3 regions of the Lactobacillus isalae genome follow, and region 2 is predicted to be linked to each of the others. Evidence: predicted binding sites of a transcription regulator. Region 2 holds the regulator's gene; each other region holds the start of a gene.

Region 1 (8,257 bases), 940 kb from region 2:
GTACTAAAAGTACGGCTGCAACAGAAATAAAAAAAAACTAGCACAAGCCGGTATTACCGGTAATGTCTTAGCAATTAAGAATAATAAAGTAGTTCTTAATGAATCAACTGGCTATGCCAATATCAGTAAAAAGGTTCGAAATACGTCAAAGACAGCTTTCTTTATTAATTCTGTTAATAAAGTTTTTACCGGTACTTTAGTCTTAAAGCAAATTGAGCGTAAAAAACTCAGTCTTAACGATAAGTTATCAAAGTTTTATCCTGAAGTTCCACATGCTAATCAAATTACGATTGGACAGCTTTTAACAATGGAAGCTGGCTTACGTGGAAAGAATGAGTCAAGTTATGGAACTCCTGTCTTTAAAAATAATCAAGCAGGAATTAATTATGATATTAAACATAATGTGATTTTTGATAAACAACATTATAATCAGCGAGTTTATTCGTCGATTAATTACATTTTGCTATCGGGTATTTTAGAAAAGGTAACGCATCGTTCTTATGAAAGGCTTGTTAGGGATACTTATATCAAAAAATTAGGACTTTCTGCGACAGAATTTTATTGGGATATACCTAAGAATAAAAAAATTCATGTAGCAACGTCTTACACAAAGAACTCTCAGGGATACCTGGTTCCGCACTCGATTTCGGTAGATAAGGTGCACGGGGACTTAGGGGCTGGAAGTTTAGTAATGTCTAGTAAGGATCTTTATCGGGCTACTAGCGCTATTTTAAACGGTGAAATAATCAAGCCTTCTTCAGTAGCAACTGCGTATGCTCCTGCCGATCCTGCTAAATATAATGCTGGCTTTTATAATTTTCCTGATTTTCATTCTTCAAATGGGTCAGGAGATGGATATACGACCTATTATCGTATTTCAAACGATACAAGAGACGCATTAGTTGTTCAGTCTAATTATCCGGTTAAGGATTATTTTAAGGTGAGACAGCTCTGTAATGCGCTCATGGAAGATTTAATAAAATCAGATTCATAGAGATGGAAAACATACTTTCCATCTCTTTTTTGCTCTTTAAGCATTCTTAAAACCGGTTGTCTAAGAATGCTGGCTGTGCTAAGATTTACCTGTACCGTTGTAATGAAGTGCGTTTTCTACGGTAGCGAAAACGTTGCTTTTTATTTGGTCAGAATAGCGGTACCTAACACTGTGTGAGCCTGATTCCGATGTTGGTGGAATTAGGCTTTTTTTATAAAAATAGAAAAAATAAAAGATCGCTATTTAGCGATCTTTTTCTTGTTATAAGCATTAATTAGTGCAAATAGTAGGACTGAAATTAAAACTAAGATTGTACAAAAAATAAATAAGATCAAATATGAAAAATTATCAATTACTAAGGCTCCGATTAATGGTCCAAGAGCTCGTCCCGCAGAAGTAACGGACTGAACAATTCCTTGATATTTTCCCTTGTCCTTGTTGCTAGCACGGTCGTTAACAAATGTTGAAACAGCAGGAAAAGCAAGAATTTCTCCACATGTAAGTACGGCCATTGCTATAACAAAGTTGAAATAATGGGTTGCACCAATTAGTAATAAAAATGCTAAACCAAAGAGACTAAAACCAATATATAAACGTCCATGTAAGTGTTGGGTTAGCCAATCATCAAAGTAGGTTAGTAGTGGTTGAATCAAGACGATTAAGATGGCATTTAATGTCCAAAGTAGACTGTATAAACGAACACTCATATGTAAACTCAACATATAGGATGAAATATTTGAGTTCCATTGTTCATATGCAATCCATGCTGCTAATACGCAGATCAAGATAGAAAAGATAGCCTTTTTTGCTCCATAAGGAATTTTTTCTTCATGGACAGAATTAGCAGCTTTTTTATCTTTAGAAGCATGAGCTTGATTTAGACCACGATATTCAAGAAAAATTACGATACTCAAGAAAGCAAACATGATAAAGGCAAGCAAGAAAATATAGGTAATTCCGAAAGGTAAGATGAAGCCAACCATTAGTGATCCAAATACTAGGCCTAGATTTTGTGTAAAGTATAAAACATTAAACACATAGGAAGCGTTTCGGCTTCTAATAAGAGTAGCAATTGAATTTAGCCCCGTAACTACAATTCCGTTACCTAATCCTAGAGTGATTAGTAAGATAGGATAAGCAGGCCAGCCATGAAATAGGACAAGCAAAAAAGTAGAAAAAGTAGAAATGCTTACACCAGTTAAAAGAGTTTGGTAGGGGTGCCATTTATCAAACCAAAAACCACCTAAGGCATTCCCAACCATTGTAAAAGCTGAATTAATGAATAAAACAATTCCCGCTACTGTTAGTGTTTCATGAAGATAATTATGAATGTAAATAGTAGTCAGGGGCCAAATGAAGCTGACTCCAGTGTTAATTATTAATGAACCAGCAAATAGCCAAATTAACTTAATTGGATCTAATGCATGTTTTTTGAGCATGTTTTTCCTCCTTTAAATTAAAATTTATCGTAGAAAAATAAGCTGACATTTGTCAGCTTATTTTTAATACAGCTATCTTCATTTTGATCGAAAATAGTAATTTAGGCAATCCTTTAAGCGTCTCCGTTCATCCAGCTACTATTGAAGTTACGTAGAACTTCATCAGCTGGAAAGGCATCTTTACCAGTATGTTTGACTGCTTCATGAACCTGCTTTTGACTTAAATGGTCGCAGATATAATATTTAATTGCTTCGTTAATTACTACATCCCATTCTTTTTCAGAATGATCTAAATAGTAGCTTAACAGACGATCAGTTTCATCATTAATAGAAAAACTTCGTTTAGCCATGATTTTTCTCCCTTATTATCTTCTTTCTCATTATAGCATTTTCTTTCTTTAACCAGGGACTATGGAAACTTTGCTAGACTTAAATTGTTTTTATTTTTTTAAAATCATAGGTTTCTTTTGTTTTTTAATTTAAACTAGAGAATAGATTATTAAAGCTGAGGACTATGAAATATGGAAAGAATAATTTTTAATACTGTTGTTCGACTGCGAAGATTAGCATTTTTTAGGGTGGCTGATCGTACTTTGATGATGTTAATGCCACTAGCAGTTGTTGGAAGTATTTTTCAATTTTTGTGGCAGAGCGTTTTTTCACCGACAAGTTTAATATCAAATATTTTTTACTTTGATAAGTGGCTACCAGACCAGATCTTTAATGCTGCATGGTATTCTTGCCAAGGTGTCACTAGCGTGATATTTGGGACGTTTGGTATTTTTACAGCTTATTTTTCAGCCCAATACACGGCTAGACTATACCAGAAAGATGCCCAGATGGCTGGTGTTTCAGGAATGCTAGCCTTACTTTTGTGTGCATATCGTTTTAGGGATGTTAGAGACTTTCAATTGTCATTTAACTGGCGATTTTTAAATATTAATAGTTTCTTGTTTGCCCTTTTAATTGGCTTTGGGACAGGCTTGATTTTTAGATTTCTGGGTGTTGAATATCACCATCAACATGCAGAAAGTGCACAAAGTATTAAAAAGAGAGCTTTTAATTCATTTCGTCCTATGCTTGCAACGTGGGTAATTGGATTAATAATTGGTATTGTATCTAGTTTAGTTCATGTGCGAGTTGTTGCCAGTAACTTTTATCAATTTTTCCAAAACCAGGGCCAAAACAACTTAAATTTAGGTGTGTTTATTCCTCTGCTCCTTTTAGCCCTTCTTTTAAATTGGCTGGGAGTTGGTCAACCATTAGCTTCGCTAACTGCGGGAAGTGATAGTGCAACTAACGTAGCTAATATGAATTACGCTTTAACTCATGGCTCAAGTTGGAATGTACCTAATCCTTATGTTGGTAACTCCTTATATCAATCGTATGGGAAGTTTGGTGGTAGTGGCTTAACGCTAGTCTTATTGATAGGTGTTTTGATTTTTATTAAGAAAAATAGCATTGCTCGAGTAGCACGTTGGAGTTTTATACCTACTCTATTTGGCTCAAATCAGGGAGCCTTCATTGGAATTCCGATTATGCTGAATCCATTATTTCTGTTTCCATATGTAGTTTTACCTGTCATTAACATGCTTTTAGCAGCAAGTATGATTGCAATCCATTTAGTTCCGGCTTCAGCTTATAATGTGTTATCAGGTACGCCTGGTCCACTAGTTGCCTTTATTGCTACTAACGGAACTTGGCAGGCTTTAGTCTTTTCGATGCTGTTATTTGCTTTTGATATTTTACTTTATTTGCCAATTGTGAAAATGGCGAAAGATGTTCAAGATGAAATTGATTTGCTAAATGATGAGGAAGCAGGTTATGAATATGTTAAGTAAAAAAATAATCTCGAAAAATCGCCTGCTTTTGCTAGGTACTTTTATATTTTTAATTATTTTAGCTATACCTACTTTCTTTTGGATTAAAAATGCTAACCGTGATTTGGCTGAAAGAAGAAAATCACAAATGTCGCCTGTAATTATGATTCCGGGCTCTAGTGCAACGACAGAGCGATTCAATGAATTAGTTAGTTTACTGAATAAAGATACTTATAAGAAGCATAGTTTATTGAAAATTCAAGTAAAGAAAGATGGAGCCCTAAAATATAGCGGTAAAATTAATCGTAACGATAATGAGCCTTTTATTGTAGTCGGTTTTGAAAATAATCATGATGGCTATGCCAATATTAAAAAGCAAGCTGGTTGGTTTGATGAAGCTTTTGCTCAAATTAGTCAACAATATAAATTTAATAATTTTAAGGCATTTGGGCACTCAAATGGTGGCTTAATTTGGACGTACTGGTTAGAAAATTACTATGCAGATTATAGTGATGAAATAGAAATAAAGAAGCTAATGACTTTAGGTACACCGTATAATTTTAATGAGAGCAATATTGGCCACAAGACTGAAATGCTGACTGATTTTATTAAAAATCGAAAGAAAATACCTGATAATTTAGATGTATATTCAATTTCTGGTGGGGAAAATTATGAATCTGATGGCCTAGTACCAGAAAGTAGTGTGGCGGCCGGGAAGTATATTTTTCAAAATCAGGTAAAACATTATACAACAATGACAGTCACTGGTGCTGATGCACAACATTCATCGTTACCTCAAAATAAGCAAGTAGTGCAACTAATTGAACAATATCTGCTTGCAAATAATAATGGAGATAAGGCACCAAGAAGTGGGCAAAAACCAAAAGAGGGACGTAAAAAGCAAAATAAAAAGTTAAATAATTAAAAATTGGAAAAATAATAAAAATAAATAATTTATAGATAAATCTGACATATCAATTCACAAACAATTTAGGCGTAATATGCTTTAAATAGTATATTGCGCTTATTTTGTTCACAAATTAAAATATTCTGTGGAAAAAATATGATATAATATTTGGATTTCTGTGGATAACCTGCTATAATAAAAGCTGTGAGTAGTTAGCACTTAAAACTAATGAGTGCTAAAATTTTGAAGAATATGAGGAGTGTGTAAAGCATGGCATACTTTGACAATGGAAACTACAATTTTGATGATTTGTTTAATGAATTAAATAGAGACTTTTTCAATGATGGAAGAATGTCTAATGGTCAACAACCAATGAGATTTAGCGCTGGTCAAGCACCTCAACAAGGAGCTCAAAACGGCCAACAACAAAAAGAAAAGCCAATTGGTGTTGATTTAACTGAACAAGCTAAGAATGGTAAGTACGATCCAGTTATTGGTCGTACTGCAGTTATTGACCAAGTTATTGAAATTTTAAGTAGACGTAAGAAGAATAACCCAGTTTTAACTGGACCTGCTGGTGTTGGTAAAACTTCAGTAGTTGAAGGATTGGCACAAAGAATTGTTGATGGGGATGTTCCAGAAAAATTAAAGAACGCTCATATTATTGAGTTAAACATCAATGAATTGGTTGCAGGTACTTCTCTTCGTGGTAGTTTTGAAGAAAAATTAAAGAAGATTATTGATAAAGCTAAAGGTGATAAGAACGTTATCCTCTTTATCGATGAATTACATAATATTGTTGGTGCAGGTTCTACTGACTCAGAAAACAATTCTGGGGATGCTGCTAACATCTTAAAGCCAGCTTTAGCAAGTGGCGAAATTCGTGTAATTGGTGCAACAACAACTAGTGAATACCAACAAATCGAAAAGGATCCTGCTTTAGCTAGAAGATTCCAACCAGTTCAAGTTCCAGAACCAACTATCAAGGATGCTATTCAAATTTTGAAGGGCTTAGCTCCAAGATATGAAAAGTATCACAATGTTAAATATGATCCAGAAGCACTAAAACTTGCTGCTGAACTTTCAAACCGTTACATCAATGATCGTCATTTACCAGATAAGGCAATTGACTTAATGGATGAAGCTGGTGCTAAGAAGTCTTTGGGTATGGATCAAAAGGATGAAACTTCAATTAAGAATAAGATTCATGCCTTAGAAGGTAAAAAAGCAGAAGCAGCTAAGAATGAAAAGTATGACGAAGCTGCTAAGCTTAAGAAAGAAATTGAAGACCTTAAGAAGGACCTTAAGACTGCTGGTAAAGCAAGTGAACTTAAAGTTACACCAGAAGATATGTACGCTTTAATTCAAACTAAGACTGGTATCCCAATGAGCGAAATTAATGCAAATGAAGCTCAAAAGAACGCTAACTTAGCTGCTGATTTAAAGAAGGTTGTTATTGACCAAGATAAGGCAATTGATATCATCACTGACGCAATTGCTCGTAAGCAAGTATTTAAGGACTCTAACCGCCCAACTGGTTCATTCTTACTTACTGGTCCTACCGGTGTTGGTAAGACTGAATTGGCTAAACAATTAGCAATTAAGTTGTTTGGTAAGGCTGATGCTTTAGTACGTTTGGATATGTCAGAATACCAAGACCAAATGGCTGTTAACAAGTTGATTGGTTCAGCACCAGGTTATGTTGGTTATGGTGAAGGTGGACAATTAACTGAAAAGATTCGTCACCAACCATATTCATTGATTTTGCTTGATGAAATTGAAAAAGCAAATCCACAAGTCTTCAACGCTTTACTTCAAATTATGGATGATGGTCGTTTGACTGATGCACAAGGTAGAACAATTTCCTTCAAGGATACTATCATTATCATGACTTCAAACGCTGGATACTCTGATAAGTTACTTAAGGGTGACGATCAAGATGCTTTACGTAAGGCACTTGAAGTTTACTTCAGACCAGAATTTTTGAACCGTCTGGATGCAATTGTGCCATTCAACTCATTGACTAGTGAAGATATGCTTAAGATCTTAGACCTCTACTTAGCTAAGATGGAAAAATCTCTTGCTAAGAGAAACATCAAACTTCATGTTACTGCTGATGCTAAGAAGTACTTGGCTAAGAAGGGATATGACAAGGAATTTGGTGCTCGTCCATTAAGAAGAGTTGTTGAACAAGATCTTGAAACTCCAGCTGCTAAGTTGATTGTTTCTAAGCCAGATACTAAGGAAGTTAAATTCACTATTGATGATAAGCACTTGTACTTAAATGGTGAGATTTTAGAAGATGTTTTGTTCGATAAAGAAACTCGTGAACAAGAAAAGAAAGACATCAAGGAAGCTGAAAAGGCTGATAAGAAAGAAGAAAAATAGTTAACTCTATTTTTAAGAAAGACCGCGAATAATTTCGCGGTCTTTTTTTAATTAATTTTAATTATAGGGTAGAAATCCCCACAAAATCAGGTATAATAATTAAAAATAAATTAAGGAGAGTTAGGATGAAAAACTTCTTTAAGAAAGTTCCAGTAAAAACTTTTTTAAAAGCTGATTCACGGTTGACTAGACACTTGAATGCACGTGATTTAGTTGCACTGGGAATTGGAGCAGTTATCGGAACTGGAATTTTTATTTTACCTGGTCATGAAGCAGCTCAACATGCCGGACCTGCGGTTGCGATTTCTTTTTTATTAGCAGCCATAGTTTCTGGTATGGTGGGGATGGCATATGCTGAATTTTCTTCTGCTATGCCAGTAGCTGGTTCTGCGTATTCATTTGGTTCCGTAATTTACGGAGAAGTCGTAGGCTGGATAATTGGCTGGGGACTGTTATTAGAATACTTTTTAGCAGTTTCTGCTGAAGCTACTGGTTTTGCATCATATTTTAATAATAATATTTTGGCTCCAATTGGGATTCATTTGCCTAAAGCTCTTGAAGCTGGTCCAATGGAAGGCGGCGTAATCAACTTTTCTGCAGTTTTAATTGTTTTAATTGTTGCTTTAATTTTATATCAAGGAGCTAATCTTTCTAAACGTGTAGAAAATATTGCTGTAATCATAAAAGTAGCAATTATTATTTTGTTTAT
Region 2 (8,257 bases):
GACGCATCAAGTCCAATCATCTCTTCGATTTCATTCTTACACATTTCAGGATCAGCTGAAGGTAAGTCAATCTTATTAATAACTGGTAAAATCTCTAAATCATCGTCAATTGCTAAATAAGTATTAGCTAAGGTTTGCGCTTGAACACCTTGAGTTGCATCGACTACTAAAAGAGCTCCTTCACAAGCTGCCAAAGAACGCGAAACCTCATAAGAAAAGTCTACGTGTCCTGGGGTATCAATTAAGTGAAAAATATATGTTTCACCATCTTTAGCATGATATTTTACTTCAACAGAATTAAGCTTAATAGTAATACCACGCTGACGTTCTAGTGGCATATCATCAAGTAATTGATTCTTCATTTGACGTTCAGATACAGTATCCGTTAGCTCCAAGATACGGTCTGCAATCGTTGACTTACCATGATCGATATGAGCAACGATTGAAAAATTTCGAATATGTTTTTGATAGTCTTGTAATTTTTTTATATCCATGTTCTCACCTTTTTCGCTTTATTAATTATATCAAAGGCTGGGTACTAGATAAAATTCTTAATGCAATATTTTCAGAAGATAGATTATTATCATACAAATAAAACGTATATCCCATCATCATCTTAGAGATATACGTTTTATTACTATTCTCCGTTTAATTTATCTTTTAAACGTTCGAAAAAGTTCTTCTCTTGAGGAGAAATATTGCCACCACCGGCTTTAACATAATCAACTAAAGCTTCTTTTTGCTTATCATTAATCTTCTTTGGAATGACAACCTTAACCGTTACTTCTTGGTCCCCGTTACCAGTACCATTAATCTTAGGAACACCTTGACCACGTAACTTGAAGTTAGTATTAGGTTGAGTACCAGCTGGAATAGTCAAATCAACTGGTCCGTGAACAGTATTTACGCGGATCTTATCACCTAAAGCAGCTTGAGCAAAAGAAATTGGAGCATCACTATAAATAGTAGTGCCATTTCTTCTAAATTCTTTACTTGGTTTAACTCTAAAGACAATATATAAGTCCCCGTAAGGTCCACCATTCTTACCAGCTTCGCCTTGACCGCTCAAACGAATTTGTTGACCATTGTCAATACCAGCTGGGACCTTAACTTCAAGAGTTTGCTTTTTATCGACTGTGCCTTGACCATGGCATGTTTGGCATGGATGCTCAATAATTGAACCACGTCCATCACACTTGTCACAAGTAGTCTGTTGTTGGATAACGCCAAGTGGAGTTTGACGAGTTACAGTCATAACACCGGTACCGTGACATTTATCACAAGTAATTGGATGAGTTCCCTTTTCAGCACCGGACCCCTCACAGGTTGGACAAACTTCACTTCTAGTGTAAGTAATATCTGTCTTCTTACCCTTGATTGCATCCATAAAGTCAATTGTCATTGTATAATCTAAATCTTGACCCTTTTGAGGTGCAGTAGGATCTACTCGACTTCTACCACCACCAAATGCTGAGCCAAAGATATCACCAAAAATATCACCAAAATCGCCAAAGCCTTGAGATGAGTAACCACCTTGGCCGCCAAAGCCGCCAAAACCTTGACCGCCAAAGCCGCCTTGACCATTTACACCTGCTTGACCAAACTGGTCATATTGAGCCCTTTTTTGCTTATCATGCAGAACCTCGTATGCTTCATTTACTTCTTTATATTTTTCTTCAGCGCCAGGTTCATGGTTTAAGTCTGGGTGATATTTTTTTGCCAGCTTACGGTAAGCCTTGTTAATGTCACTTTCACTAGCATTCTTATCAACACCCAGCACATCATAATAATCACGTTGTGCCATCTGAAAACTCCTTCATTCATAAAAGAAAAGAACTACAATCACGCAGTTCTTTTCTTGTTTGATTTAATTATAAATCTTTTTACTTGTCAGGGTCTACCTTATGAAAGTCTCCATCAACAGTTGAACCACCTTGACCGTTGTTTGAGCCATTATCATTGTTTGGTTGACCACCTTGAGGTCCAGCTTGACCAGCAGCACCTTGAGCACCGCCATTTTGTTGGTAAAGTTTAACAGCTAAATCTTGAGCAGCCTTTGATAAAGCTTCCTTCTTTTCTTTCATTTCATCCAAGTTGTTATCTTTTTGAGCTTTCTTCAAAGCATCTAAAGCATCTTGAACATTCTTGGTTTCAGTTTCAGGAACTTTACCCTTAGTTTCCTTCAAAGTCTTTTCAGTAGTAAAGATTAATTGATCTACTTCATTACGTAAATCAACTTCTTCCTTACGTTTCTTGTCTTCTTCAGCATGCTCTTCAGCATCTTTTTGCATCTTCTTGATTTCTTCGTCTGATAAGCCGGAAGAACTCTTAATGGTAATCTTTTGTTCCTTACCAGTACCCATATCCTTAGCAGAAACATTTACAATACCGTTCTTGTCGATATCGAAAGTAACTTGAATTTGTGGAACACCACGTGGTGCTGGTGGAATATCAGTTAATTCAAAACGTCCTAAAGTCTTGTCATCTGCTGCCATTGGACGTTCACCTTGAAGAACGTGAACATCAACAGCTGGTTGATTATCTGCTGCAGTTGAGAAGATTTGACTCTTTGAAGTTGGGATAGTAGTGTTTCTATCGATTAGCTTAGTGAAAACACCACCCATTGTTTCAATACCAAGTGATAATGGGGTAACATCAAGTAAAACGATGTCCTTAACATCACCAGAAATAACACCACCTTGAATGGCTGCACCTAAGGCAACAGCTTCATCAGGGTTAATTGAGTGGTCAGGTTCTTTACCAGCCCATTCCTTAACAGCTTTTTGAACTGCAGGAATACGAGTTGAACCACCATTTAAAATAACTTTGTCAATATCGTTTACGCTCAATCCAGCATCACTTAATGCATTGTCAAAAGCAACCTTAGTCTTTTGAACTAAGTCATCAGTCAATTCATCAAACTTAGCACGAGTTAAGTCAGCTTCAAGGTGAAGTGGACCAGCTTCTCCAGCAGAAATAAATGGAAGTGAAATGTGAGTTGATGAAACGCCAGATAAGTCTTTCTTAGCCTTTTCAGCAGCATCCTTTAAACGTTGTAGTGCCATCTTATCGTTAGATAAGTCAACACCATTTTCTTCCTTAAAGTTTTGGATTAACCAATCCATAATTCTCTTATCAAAGTCATCACCACCAAGGTGAGTATCACCATTAGTTGATAATACTTGGAAGACACCATCACCCAATTGCAAGATGGAAACGTCGAAAGTACCACCACCAAGGTCGTATACTAAAACTTTTTCATCATTTTCATCTTTATCAAGGCCATATGCTAAAGCTGAAGCAGTTGGTTCATTGATAATTCTTTGAACATTTAAGCCAGCAATTTTACCAGCATCTTTAGTAGCTTGACGTTGTGCATCATTAAAGTAAGCAGGAACAGTAATAACTGCATCAGTTACCTTTTCACCTAAGTAATCTTCAGAAAACTTCTTAATGTATTGCAAAATAAAGGCTGAAATTTCTTGTGGAGTATATTCCTTGTCGCCAACCTTAACTTTATAGCCTTCTTCACCCATATGACTCTTGATTGAAACAATAGTATTAGGGTTAGTGATAGCTTGACGCTTGGCAACTTCACCAACTTGAATTTCACCATTCTTAAAAGCAACTACAGAAGGAGTAGTACGGTTACCTTCTGGGTTAGTAATAATCTTAGGTTCTTTACCTTCAAGTACGGCAACTGCTGAGTTAGTCGTACCTAAGTCAATACCAATAACTTTTGACATATATGTAACTTCCTTTCTTATTGAGCCACTACAACCATTGCTGGTCTTAATGTTCTATCTTTATATTGATATCCTTTTTGTAAAACTTTAACTACGTGATCCTTTTGATCATCATTTTCGGCTGCAACAGTTTGAACAGCTTGATGAAGTGAAGGATCAAAAGTCTCGCCTTCGGCTTTAATCTCAGTAATTCCTTGATCTTTCATTGATTTAATCAATGAATCAAGAGTCATCTGAACACCTTTTTGTAATTGCTTAGCAGCTTCGTCATCTGCCTTAACAGCTAACGCACGCTCTAAGTTATCCATTGCTGGCAAAACTTCTTTAGCTAGGCTTTGAGACTCATATTTAATCAATTGAGCGCGTTCTTTTGCATAACGAGCCTGCATATTTTGAATCTCAGCTTCACTACGTAAGTATTTATCTTCAAGATCCTTATTCTTAGCACTTAATTCAGCAATTTCTTTTTCATAATCTCTTGTTGAATCTTCCTTAACTTCCTCTTTCGGAGCTGCTTTTGGATCTTTCTTTGGTGCCTTATCTGGGGTCACCTCGTCTTTTAAATCTTTTTCATGCGGAAACTCTTCTTTACTCACAGCTAACCTCCTTACTTAAATCTACCATAATAATCTAACAATTTCTTTGCTAGTTCATTCCTAAAATACTCGAGTAATCCGATCATCTGCGAGTATGGCATGTTAGTTGGTCCTAGTAGTGCAATTGTTCCTTTACCATATTTACCAACACTATATTGTGCAGTTAATAAACTATAATCTTCAAGTAAGTCTGACGGTAATTCTGACCCTAGTTTAACTTGAACTTTTGAATTAGAATCATTCTTTATTCCATCTTCTGGATTAAAACCAATTAAACTTGAAATAGCATCATTTTGGTCAATTAATTTATAGAGTGATTTCACTTTGGTTAAATCATCATTTTCATAATTACTTAAAAGATTGATCTGACCATCGACATACATTTGCTCGCTTGCAGCATCCTTAATAACATCTTGGAGCAAATCCAAAATTTCAGGTGCTGATCCTCCAGCAACAAGATGGTCGGCAATTCTCTTAAGCAATACCTCATTAATTGAACTCAACGATTTTCCAACTAATTGATCATTAATCAATCTAACTGCTTTTTCAATCTCTTCTCCATTAGTATGATGAGGTAAAGTATAAATTTGATTCTTTACGTTACCATCATCAGTTACTAAAATAGCCATTACTTGATGACTAGAAAGAGGAACAATTCTAAAACCCGTTACTTTAACAGAACGAGTCTCAGGTCCTGCAGCAAAAGCAGTATAGTTAGTTAAATCAGACAGAATCTTTGCAGCTTCTTGTACAATTTCATTAACTTGTTGAAAGGGTTGATCTAATTGATAAACAATTCGATTATAGACGGATGCTGGTATCTTTACCGGATTAATCAAATGATCTAAGTAGTAGCGATAGCCAGCTGTTGAAGGAATTCTACCACTTGAAGAGTGTGTCTTTTCAAGTAATCCCTGTTCTTCCAAAGCCGCCATTTCATTTCGAACTGTTGCACTTGAGACCTTGACAGGCAGTTGATTCATCACGGTCTTGGAACCTACTGGCTCATGTGTCTGAGTAAAGTCCATAATAATAGTCTTTAAAATAAGTTCTTGCCGTTCGGTCAACATTTTCTCGCCCCCATCATTAGCACTCTTCTTTCTCTTGTGCTAACAATTAATATGATACCATAACTTAGCAATTGTGCAAGTCGAGTGCTAATTAAATTTAAACAAAAAAGCAAGCTTCATTGCTTGCTTCTGATTACTTAATTGGTAGCCTAATTACAGTCTTACGCCGGTCTACTTTAGTCCGTCTTGGATCACTTAAATATATTTCATGATGGTATCTTGGATTTTGAATATCAAGCTGATAATTTTCTTTCTTAACAAATTGATGCATTTTTTCTATTGTTGCTGGCTCGTCATCATAACTGCCCCAATGCATGGCTTGAACACAAAGTCCTTCCTCATAAGAAAAAAACTTAACTTGTGAGAAATCTTTCTCTTTCTTTTCACTAGCTGCCTTAACTGCCCAATCAAATTCTTCTAATGTAACAAAGTCAGGCACTCTAATCATCGACATCCAAGAGAAATTTTCTTTATGGGCATAATCAACTTGTTTTTTATCCTTTGTCCACCACAGCCCTTCAAGTGGAGGAACAACATAATCAAAATAGCCTGGAATTTTATGATCTCCCTTCTTGCTCATCTTGATCCTATAAGCAAGTCCATAAAGTAGCTCTAAAGCTTTTTTATAAGCTCCATCTTCTTGATTAGGATCGCCATTTCCTGCAACCGCAATGTAATTTATTTTGGGAACCTTGATAATTTCAGGTCGCTTTTTTGGTAAATAAAGTTCTTTGAATTCTTTTTATAGTCAAATGCCATTTTTATTCTTTCTATAACTAATCTTTTATATTTAATTTTATTCTTTTATTTGCAACTTGACTAATGAAATACTCATCATGCTCTACTAATAGCATCGCTGGCCTAGTCTTTTTCAAAATATTGATTAATTGATCTTGGTTAAATACATCTAAGTAGTTAGCAGGCTCATCCCATAAATAAAAATCTGCATCTTCGACAAGCGATTTGGCAATTGCAACCCTCTTTTGCTGTCCCATACTCATTTCTTCAATTCTTGTATGAAAACTTTCTCTAGGAAAGCCCATTTTTTTAAGCATATTAAGCATCTGCTCATAAGACAAATGCTCTTTGTGAGCAAATTCTACTAAAGTGCCTGAATATTCAACAAAATTTTGTGGCAAATATGAAATTTTTAAGCCACTAGTTAAACTTAAAATTCCTTGATAATTTACATCTGCGCTTTTATTTAAAATGCTTTTTAAAAAAGTAGACTTTCCCGATCCGTTTTTACCTTCAAGAGAAACAATTCCTTGATTTTCGACAATTAAGTTTAAATCTTTAAATAAATTTTTATCTTGAACTTTCAGATCTAAATGCCGTGTTTCTAATAAAGTCGAATGATAATTTGGCTGAAAATTCATCTCTAAATCTGGTATAGATTCAACATTGGTCATCAAGCCTTTTCTGTCTTGAATGTCCTTGTTCATTCTTCTTTCAACATTCTTAGATCCTTTCATTATTTTAGCAGCCTTATGACCAAAAAATCCCTTGTTAATATCTGCATGAATTTCATTCTTATGCGCACTAGCTTTTTTATTATTTTCTGATTGAAGAGAATAGCCCTTGATTCGTTGTCTACTTTCATCTAGAGTCTTAATTTGACCACGAAGTTTCTCATTTCTCTGTTGGTTAAATTTATCTCGTTTTTCTTTAGTGTCTTCATAACTAGCAAAATTTCCTTGATATAAATGAATCTCTGTATTTTCAATTGCAAGGATATGGTCAGTTATTTGATTTAAGAATTCTCGGTCATGACTAACCACAATATAGCCGTTAGAATGATGATGCAAATATTCTACTACTTGTTTTCGTGACTCTTCGTCTAAATGATTAGTTGGCTCATCAATAAGAGGAAAAGCATCCCTATTAATAAAAGATAGAGCTAATAAAACTTTAGTCTGTTCTCCTCCGCTTAGAGTATTAAAGGGTTGCCAAATAAGATTAGTGTCTACTTTCATTAAATTTAACTCAAGCTCAAGTTCCCATTGATCAAATTGAACTTGTTCTTCTAAAGCATAAAGAGTCAATTGTTCCTTGTTTTTTACATTAAGAGGAAAGTAATTAAATTCAAGCTTAGATTGGATTGCTCCTGTTCCCTGTAATTTTCCTCGTAACAGATCCAAAAAAGTTGTTTTTCCTCTTCCATTTCTGCCAATAAGTCCTAGTTTCCAACTGCTATCCAAGTCTAAGTTTAAATTATTAAAAATATTTTCAATACTGTCAGAATATTTAAAAGAAAGATTTGAAATCTTAATGTTACTCATGTAATCACCTCACGAAAAAAGCCTACACTTTTGACAAATGTAGACTTTCTCCTCGTTAAGCAAAAAAAGAAGGTATCCCATCTACGTTTAATCTTGTCAAAAGTGCACAGTCGTTCCTCATAAAAGAGAAAATAATTATTAAAATTCAACTATGCTATTTTGCAAGATTAAAAACGCAATGGCGTAACCCTCTTTCATTAGATTTCAATTGATAAAAATATTTTATCACATTAACTATAAAAAGATAATGATAATTAATTAATTATTTTTCTAAGTCATAGAAATATTGCTTAATATTTCGTTTATCTTGATCTAATTGACGTGACAATTCTTCTATTCCAGAGAATTTTTTATTTGAACGCATAAATTTATACCAAGCTAAAGTTAAAGGCTTACCATAGGCTTCTTCGTCGAAATTGAAGATGTTAGTTTCAATTGTTAAGCCGTGGTTTGTTTTAAAAGTTTCATTATAACCAACACTAGTCATAGCATCATGCCATTTTCCATTTATTTTAGCCTTAGTTGCATACACTCCCTCAGCTGGTAAAACTTTTGCACCCGAA
Region 3 (8,257 bases), 720 kb from region 2:
AGTGTTCCATCTCCACCAACTGTAATGACCACATCGGGATTTTCTGGATCGATTTCAATCTTTCTTGAATCCAGTAATTTTTCCAATGCCTTAACTACTGCTAAGGTTTCAACTTTATTATTATAAACGAGTGCGACTTTCATTATTGCTCTTTTCCTTTAGATTTAGTAAAAATTCTTTGTGCTTCCTGCACTTCATCTTTGATTGATGACATTTCTTCATCTAACTTATAAGCAGCTTCAGCTGTTGTTTTAAGTCGCTTAGAAATATCTTCTGGGTACTTCCCTTGATATTTATAATTCAACGTATGTTCTACCGTTGCCCAGAAATTCATTGCTAAGGTACGAATTTGAATTTCAGCAATAATTTTCTTTGGTCCATCTGGTAAAAAGACAGAATATTCAATTACCATATGATAAGAACGATATCCCGACGGCTTTGCGTTTTGAATATAGTCTCTTTCTTCAATTACCTGCATATCCTGGCGCTCATGAATCAAATCAACTACTCGATAAATATCATCGACAAATTGACACATAATCCGAATACCAGCAATATCTTGCATATCATTTTCAATGACATCAGGAGCAATTACTCGCCGTGTCATTTTTTCTTTAATTGAATCGACTGTTTTTACGCGTCCGACCACGAATTCAATCGGCGAATGCTCACCCTTGTTTAAAAAACTTTGCCTAAGTGATCGAAATTTAACTTTTAATTCAGAAACGGCCTGTTGATAAGGCCATAAAAATAAATCCCAATCTTTCATGTATAAATCCTTTCCGTTTCAAACAAAATTATTCTACCATAGAGAGGGATAACATTAACTAGTGAAAGGATAAAATTATGAGTAAAAATTTAGAAATTGAATCAAAAACACTCCTAGATAAAGAAACCTATGAAAAAATGCGTGATGCATTCACAGCTAAATCAGATTTTATTCAAAAAAACTATTACTTTGATACACCTGATTTTGATCTCAAAAATAGTGATGCCAGCCTCAGAGTTAGAATTCTTGTCGATCATGCAGAACAAACTATTAAAGTCAAAGAAACAAATCCTAAAGAAAAGAAATATAGCGAACGAGTTGAAATCAACGATTTGCTCTCTGTAGCACAAGCACAGCAAATGACCCAAAGTGCATACGAAGGTACCTTCTTCTTATTTGGCGGTGATGTTGGTGACTATCTACAAAAACATTATTCTAATGAAGCAATTCATTCTTTAAAGTTAATTTCTTGGAGTCAAACTCGTAGAATATTAGCTACTGGACCAGAAAACTGCGAACTGACTTTAGACTTAACAGAGTTTCCGGATGGCTACTACGATTTTGAATTAGAAATAGAAAATGATGATCCTGATACTATTAAAAAAGTACTTGCTGAATTAGAAAAACAATTTAATTTTACAGCTAATAAAGAAAATACTAACCAAAGTAAAGTGCAACGTGCCTGGGAACACAAAAAATAAAACAAAATTTTTTCCATTTCGTCCAATTTCTGATACAGTATTCATGAACTTGGACGGAGGAAATAACAAAATGTTTGAAATATTTTTCTTTGTTAATCCGATTGGGATTAACTGTTATCAAAATGAACAGGAAATAATTGCTGCAGTCAGTGGTTACAATCAAAATATTTCTTACCACTTTATTCCCATGACTACTATGAACACAATTCGTAACGATATCAAAGCTCGTCATCTTTCTTCAAACAATGTCGAGGTTTTTAACACTTTTAGTCAAAGTGCTTATAATGCGACCAAAGATTATCACACCCTAAAATTAATCGTAGGTAATAAAAAAGCCAGACAATATATCATTAATTTGCAACATGCAATTAATGATCTGGGCCAAACTTATTCTCCAAAGCTTGTAAATGAGGTTCTAAATTCTTTAGATGTTCCACTTAAGAACTTCAAAAAGAATCGTGAATCAAATTACATTAAACTTTCAATGGAGAAGGATTTAAAACTTGCTGACGATTTAAATGTTGTAACTACTCCAACAACGATTATCTTTAACTATGATGATGATCGTGGAGACTCAGGAATGATGATCGAAGGTTGCGCAAATCGTGAAGAAATTGAGTCTGCAATCGCTGGGGATAAACAGACTAGTAGTGATAATAGTTTACGCTTATTGTAATTCATTAGGCTAGATGATTTTGAATTCATCTAGCTTTTTTTGTAGAAAAATTATTATTGGGCTTTGTTCTTTAGGCTCCCTTAATTTGGAAAACAATTCATTAGGTATATCTACTACAGAGTAGTGCAACTGATATAATAGAGCGCCAATTTCTAATCCTAGCTTACTTTTCTGAGCAATTTGCTTTTGTAAATATAATTTTTGATCCTGGATACGAGAAAACTTTGACTTTACTTTTCCAGATGGAGTAAAAGTAAATAAGTCAAAAATGCCTTTTTCATCTAGTGGAAATGTCTTAACAGCATATTCAACTTCTGTGCTAAGTGCAGCCTTCAAAATATTATATTTCAAGGTAATTACACAATTAAAAGGGTTAATCTCTAAGTAATACCATTGCCATTTTCTACTATATCTTAGGAAAATTTCTTGAGAGTGGTTAAGTTTATTTTTCAAATAATGTCTCTTCCCCACAATCCAAATATCTTTTATATGTAACTTTTTATAAAGATTATGACGATGACTAAATTCTGCCTCACTTAATGGAGCGCACTGCACTTCAAAAGACAATTTATTAGCTACTAATACATCTGCCCTTAATTGTTGATCCAAAAGCGTAACTTCAACGTCTGCTTGTATTCCATTTGCTTTTAAGGCTGTGCATAAAAGATTCTTTGCTTGCGAATGTTCCTCTTTCTCACCTGTCCCTTTTAATTAATGAAAATGCTTAAAAAATGGCATCTTTTCTTCTGATATAATTAAAATCATTCTGTGTTTGCAAGAGGGACAAGTATAATAATCACGATTCAATATCTTTAATCCCTTACTAACTTGCTCTGCCTCATTAACCGCTAAAACTAGTTTTTTATTTAAAATAGCAGCATACATTTTATCGCCCAATATTATGTACGCAAAAAGGAGATGATTTTTTTCATCTCCTTTTATTTTTAGTCAAAATATTGTCTTAAATTTCCTAATGCATCTTGGCCAATTAAGCATTTAGCATTTTTCTTTATTCTTTGGAATTGTTTCTCTGTCATTCCATTTCCATACTCATTCGCAATTACCCAAGTATCCTCAGGTTTTAATTCTACATAATTGTCATCCAAATATGCTAAATCCAAATAATATTCATGATGGTATGTATATAGACTAGATGCTAATCCTTCAACTTTTAACGCATCAGCTAAGGCGGCAACTAAATCAATACTATCAATCTTAAAGACTCGGCGATTATCGCTAACTAATTTATCTTGATCATTGTTGATTTCAGTTTTGCGTTGATCATCCTCTGCTCCAGCTCCCAATCCTTTTAACAGATCACGTAATTGATCATTAGGATTGTCACTAGTATCATCATCGCTATCTGGTACTTTGGAAATAAGTAATTCTAACCCAGAACTACTTGGCATAACTTGAAAAGTAACTGGATCGCCTTTAGCAAAAGTATGATCTGTATCGACTTCACTTAAAATTTGATAGAAGAAATGTTGAATTTGACTTTTGTTTCCTAACAAATCGAGCATTGTTATTCCACGCTCTTTAAGTTCATCTGCATCCATTGTTACACGAATGGTATTTTCACTTATTCTGTGTACTTCCACTTATTATCACCTCGAAGTCTCTGTCTTTAATACATTGTAACCTATTTTCTTACTCATATAAAAACGCTAGCTTAAAAAAGCTAACGTTTTTACAACTTTTTATTTAAAAATCAGCAGTCATTGCTTGGATCTCTTCGAGTTCTAAGCGACGTACCTTTCGAGGAAGAAATCTTCTAATTTCGTCTTCGTTATAACCTACTTGCAAACGTTTGTCATCCATGATGATCGGACGTCTTAATAGACTTGGATTCTTTTCAACAAGATCAATTAATTGATCAATTGATAGATCGTCTAAATTGATCTTTAAATTTTGAAAAGTACGAGAACGAGTAGAAATAATTTCTTCTGTTCCGTTTTCAGTCATTCGTAAAATTTGCATGATTTCATCTTTATTTAATGGGTTGGCGAAAATATTTCTTTCTTTAAATGAAATATCGTGTTCCTTTAACCATGCTTTAGCCTTACGACATGAAGTACAACTTGGTGATGTATATAAATTTAACACTTAACTCCACACTCCTTTGCGTGTAGAAAAATAACTACTGTTTCACTTACAACAAATATTGTATCACAAATACTTGTTTTTTGTAAGTTGTAATCAAATTTCTTTTTTATTAGCTTACAAGTATACTTTATCAGCAAATAATGAAGTTTGTGTGAAGTTATGCAAGAAAAAAAGAGTACTTACGTACTCTTTTTAACTAGTCAATAATGTTAAGCTTCTTCATAGTTTCTTCAACTAGCTTCTTGTTTTCATCAGCAGTTTCTGAAACGAAGCAAGCTTTATTAGCTAACTCTTTAATATCTTCAGTATTGATCTTCTTCATCAAACTTCTGATACGTAAGATTGAAGTTGCACTCATTGAGTATTCATCAAGTCCCATTGATAAAAGAATTGGGAACATAATGTCATCACCAGCAGCTTCACCACACATACCACACCAAATACCATTTTCATGAGCACCATCAATAGTGTGCTTAATCAAACGTAAAACAGATGGGTTGTATGGTTGGTAAAGATAAGAAACATTATCGTTACCACGATCGGCAGCCATAGTGTATTGAATCAAATCGTTAGTTCCAATTGAGAAGAAGTCAACTTCTTTAGCAAATTGGTCAGCTAACACTGCTGCAGCTGGAACTTCGATCATCATACCAACTTGTAAGTCGTCACCGATCTTAACGCCTTCTTTAGCAAGTTTATCTTTTTCTTCAGCTAAGATTTGCTTAGCTTCACGTAATTCTGCTAAAGTACCAATCATTGGGAACATAATTCCTAATGGACCGTATGCAGATGCACGAAGTAAAGCTCTTAATTGAGTTCTAAAGATATCCTTGTATTGCATAGAAAGACGGATAGCACGAACACCTAGGAATGGGTTCATTTCTTCTGGAAGATCCCAGTAGTCTAAGTGCTTGTCACCACCGATATCACAAGTTCTAATGATAGTTTGCTTACCATCCATGTCTTCGATAACTTTCTTGTAAGCATCGAATTGAGCTTCTTCAGATGGGAAGTCCTTTGAATCCATGTATAAGAATTCAGTTCTGTACAAACCAATTGCTTCAGCACCGTTTTCTTTTACACCCTTCATATCATTAGGAGTACCAATGTTAGCAGCAATAATGAACTTCTTACCGTTAGCAGTTACAGATGGTTCATTCTTAAGCTTCTTCCATTCTTCCTTTTGCTTAGCGAAGGCTTCACCCTTTTTGGTGTACTCTTCGATTTGAGCATCAGTTGGATCGATGATAGCATCTCCATCTAAACCGTCAGCAATAAGCATATCGCCGTCTTTAACATCTTTAGTAATGCTTTCAGTACCAACAACAGCTGGAATTTCTAATGAACGAGCCATGATTGCTGAGTGAGCAGTTCTACCACCAACATCAGTTACAAATCCCTTAACGTATTTCTTGTTAAGTTGAGCTGTATCACTTGGTGTTAAATCGTAAGCTACAACAACAACTTCATGGTCGATAGCTGCAGGATCTGGTAATTTCTTACCAAGAAGGTGTGCCATAAGACGCTTTGAAACATCACGTACATCAGCAGCACGTTCTTGCATATATGCATTATCAGTCATGCCTTCAAAAATGGCGATGAACTTTTGTGCAGTTTCATCTAATGCAGCTTCAGCATTAACTTTTTGATCTTTGATTTCTGTTTCAATGGCACCAGTAAATTCTGGGTCACTTAAGAAGAGAAGGTGAGCATCAAAAACTTGTGCTTCTTCTGCTCCTAAACTTTCCTTAGCCTTATCACGAACTTTTTCAAGTTCCTTAGTTGATTCTTCAACAACTTTTTTAAAGCGAGCTACTTCAGCATCAACATCGCTAACTGAGGTTTTAGAAAACGAAAGGTCAGGTTCTACCAAAAGGTAGGCTGGTGCAACTGCAATACCATCGCTGGCAGCAATTCCCTTTAAAGTTTTCGACATTATTCAGCTAAACCTTCCTTTTTCATAGTGTCAGCAATAGCTTCGATTGCTTCTTTAGCATCGTCACCATCAGCAGTAATAGTTACGTCTGCACCTTGGCCAACACCTAAAGACATAACACCCATGATTGACTTCAAGTTTACTGACTTACCGTTGTATTCCAAGTTAATATCTGAGTTAAACTTAGAAGCAGCTTGTACCAACAAAGTAGCTGGACGAGCATGAATACCAGTTTCAGCAATAATATGAAATTCGCGTTTTTCCATTTTAAATTATCTCCTTTAAAATCAAAAATAATCGGGAGTTTTATACCCACTCGTTTATTAGGTTATCATGTTTTCAAAATGAAAACAACACAAATGTAAATGTTTACATTATAAAGTGCTTAATTTTCATTGTCAGATAAGGTATAAATTATGTCTCCCCCACGTTGAGCAATTCCAGTTATACTTTGTCTTTTACCATAGCTTCTAAGGGCTAACTGGAATTGAAAGGCATCTTTTGGACTAACTTTATATTCCTTTAATTCTCCACTTATGATTTGATCTAATATTTTTTCATAATCCATGTCTTATAGCTTTCCTCTCTGAATTTTGCATAATCTTAATAAAAAATTTAATTCTCTAACTATTATAACAATTTTGAATAAAAAACTAGTCTTACTACTTGCAATTAGTAAGTATCCGTACTATGATATTAGCAAGTTAGCACTTAAGCGTTAAGAGTGCTAAGATAAAATATAGCCTGAATATTATAAGAAAGGCGGAATTATTAATGTTATGTGATAACTGTCATGAACGTCCTGCTTCCATTCATCTTTACACAAATGTAAATGGACAAGACCGTGAAATTTCTTTATGTCAACAATGCTATCAAGAATTGAAAAATCAACAAGGACAAAATAATAACATGAATAACAATGCATTTTTTGGCGATTTTGATGATTTATTCAACGCCTTAAATAATAACAATAACAATGAACAAAATAATCCTCAAGGCAGAGATCCACGTATGCAAATGGGCGGCGGACGCCGCGGTGGAAATAACGGTGGTCAAAAGTCACTATTAGATCAATATGGTACAGATTTAACCGACCTAGCAAAAAAAGGTAAAATCGATCCAGTTATTGGTCGTGACAAGGAAATCGCCCGCGTTATTGAAATTTTAAATAGACGTACTAAAAATAATCCAGTTCTTATTGGAGAAGCCGGTGTTGGTAAAACCGCAGTTGTTGAAGGTTTAGCACAACAAATTGTCGACGGGTCTGTTCCTGCCAAACTTCAAGATAAAAGAATTATTTCATTAAATATGGTTTCTATGGTTCAAGGTACTGGCATTCGTGGGCAATTTGAACAAAGGATGCAACAACTAATTAAAGAACTTGAACAAAATGATAATATTATCCTATTTATTGATGAAATTCACGAATTAGTTGGTGCAGGAAATGCCGAAGGCGGTATGGACGCTGGTAATATTATCAAGCCTGCTTTAGCTCGTGGAGAATTCCAACTAGTTGGAGCTACTACCATTAAAGAATACCGTAACATTGAAAAAGATTCTGCTCTAGCACGTAGATTCCAACCAATTGAAGTTAAGGAACCTACTACTGAAGAAACTGTTAGAATCTTGCAAGGTATTCGTAAACGTTACGAAGATTACCACCACGTTCACTATACAGACGAAGCAATTCAAGCTGCAGTTGATCTTTCTTCTCGTTACATCCAAGACCGCTTTTTACCAGATAAGGCAATTGACTTATTAGATGAAGCAGGTTCAAGAATGAACCTCACTATTCCTTATGTCGATAGTGAAAAGATCAAAGAAAGACTAGATGCTGCTGAAAGTCTAAAGCAAGATGCTTTAAAGAATGAAGACTACGAAAAAGCTGCTTACTACCGTGATCAAATTGAAAAGTATGAAAAGCTGAAAGATCAAAAGGTAGATCCTGATCAAACTCCTAAAATTACTGAAAAGATCATGAATAAGATCGTTGAAGAAAAAACTAATATTCCAGTTGGCGATTTACAAAAACAAGAAGAGACCCAATTAAAGAATTTAGCTACTGATCT

Evidence for each region. Region 2 encodes HrcA, which represses chaperone genes, less so after heat shock. Its sites were predicted from a motif close to TTAGCACTCNNNNNNNNNGAGTGCTAA; they were not measured.
Region 1: QM512_RS08030 (ATP-dependent Clp protease ATP-binding subunit) is a predicted target of HrcA. The motif match lies at 5,373-5,399, and genes of this name have one in related genera.
Region 3: QM512_RS05815 (ATP-dependent Clp protease ATP-binding subunit) is a predicted target of HrcA. The motif match lies at 6,893-6,919, and genes of this name have one in related genera.

What each region holds. Positions count from the first base shown of each region.
Region 1 is NZ_OX443569.1:1,641,082-1,649,338, reverse strand. Features, by position in the region: gene dltD (D-alanyl-lipoteichoic acid biosynthesis protein DltD) at 1-41, shown strand, start outside; gene QM512_RS08055 (serine hydrolase domain-containing protein) at 53-994, shown strand; gene QM512_RS08050 (MDR family MFS transporter) at 1,234-2,433, opposite strand; gene QM512_RS08045 (hypothetical protein) at 2,547-2,783, opposite strand; gene QM512_RS08040 (PTS transporter subunit EIIC) at 2,955-4,274, shown strand; gene QM512_RS08035 (alpha/beta hydrolase) at 4,264-5,178, shown strand; gene QM512_RS08030 (ATP-dependent Clp protease ATP-binding subunit) at 5,431-7,548, shown strand; gene QM512_RS08025 (APC family permease) at 7,674-8,257, shown strand, end outside.
Region 2 is NZ_OX443569.1:460,913-469,169, reverse strand. Features, by position in the region: gene lepA (translation elongation factor 4) at 1-494, opposite strand, end outside; gene dnaJ (molecular chaperone DnaJ) at 638-1,804, opposite strand; gene dnaK (molecular chaperone DnaK) at 1,884-3,746, opposite strand; gene grpE (nucleotide exchange factor GrpE) at 3,764-4,342, opposite strand; gene hrcA (heat-inducible transcriptional repressor HrcA) at 4,354-5,412, opposite strand; partial or broken gene QM512_RS02180 (GyrI-like domain-containing protein) at 5,546-6,171, opposite strand; gene abc-f (ribosomal protection-like ABC-F family protein) at 6,189-7,694, opposite strand; gene ribF (riboflavin biosynthesis protein RibF) at 7,957-8,257, opposite strand, start outside.
Region 3 is NZ_OX443569.1:1,176,528-1,184,784, forward strand. Features, by position in the region: gene QM512_RS05765 (NAD kinase) at 1-143, opposite strand, end outside; gene QM512_RS05770 (GTP pyrophosphokinase) at 143-769, opposite strand; gene QM512_RS05775 (CYTH domain-containing protein) at 847-1,470, shown strand; gene QM512_RS05780 (DsbA family protein) at 1,541-2,146, shown strand; partial or broken gene QM512_RS05785 (competence protein CoiA family protein) at 2,156-3,031, opposite strand; gene QM512_RS05790 (adaptor protein MecA) at 3,091-3,747, opposite strand; gene spxA (transcriptional regulator SpxA) at 3,851-4,252, opposite strand; gene ptsP (phosphoenolpyruvate--protein phosphotransferase) at 4,449-6,188, opposite strand; gene QM512_RS05805 (phosphocarrier protein HPr) at 6,188-6,454, opposite strand; gene QM512_RS05810 (hypothetical protein) at 6,574-6,756, opposite strand; gene QM512_RS05815 (ATP-dependent Clp protease ATP-binding subunit) at 6,963-8,257, shown strand, end outside.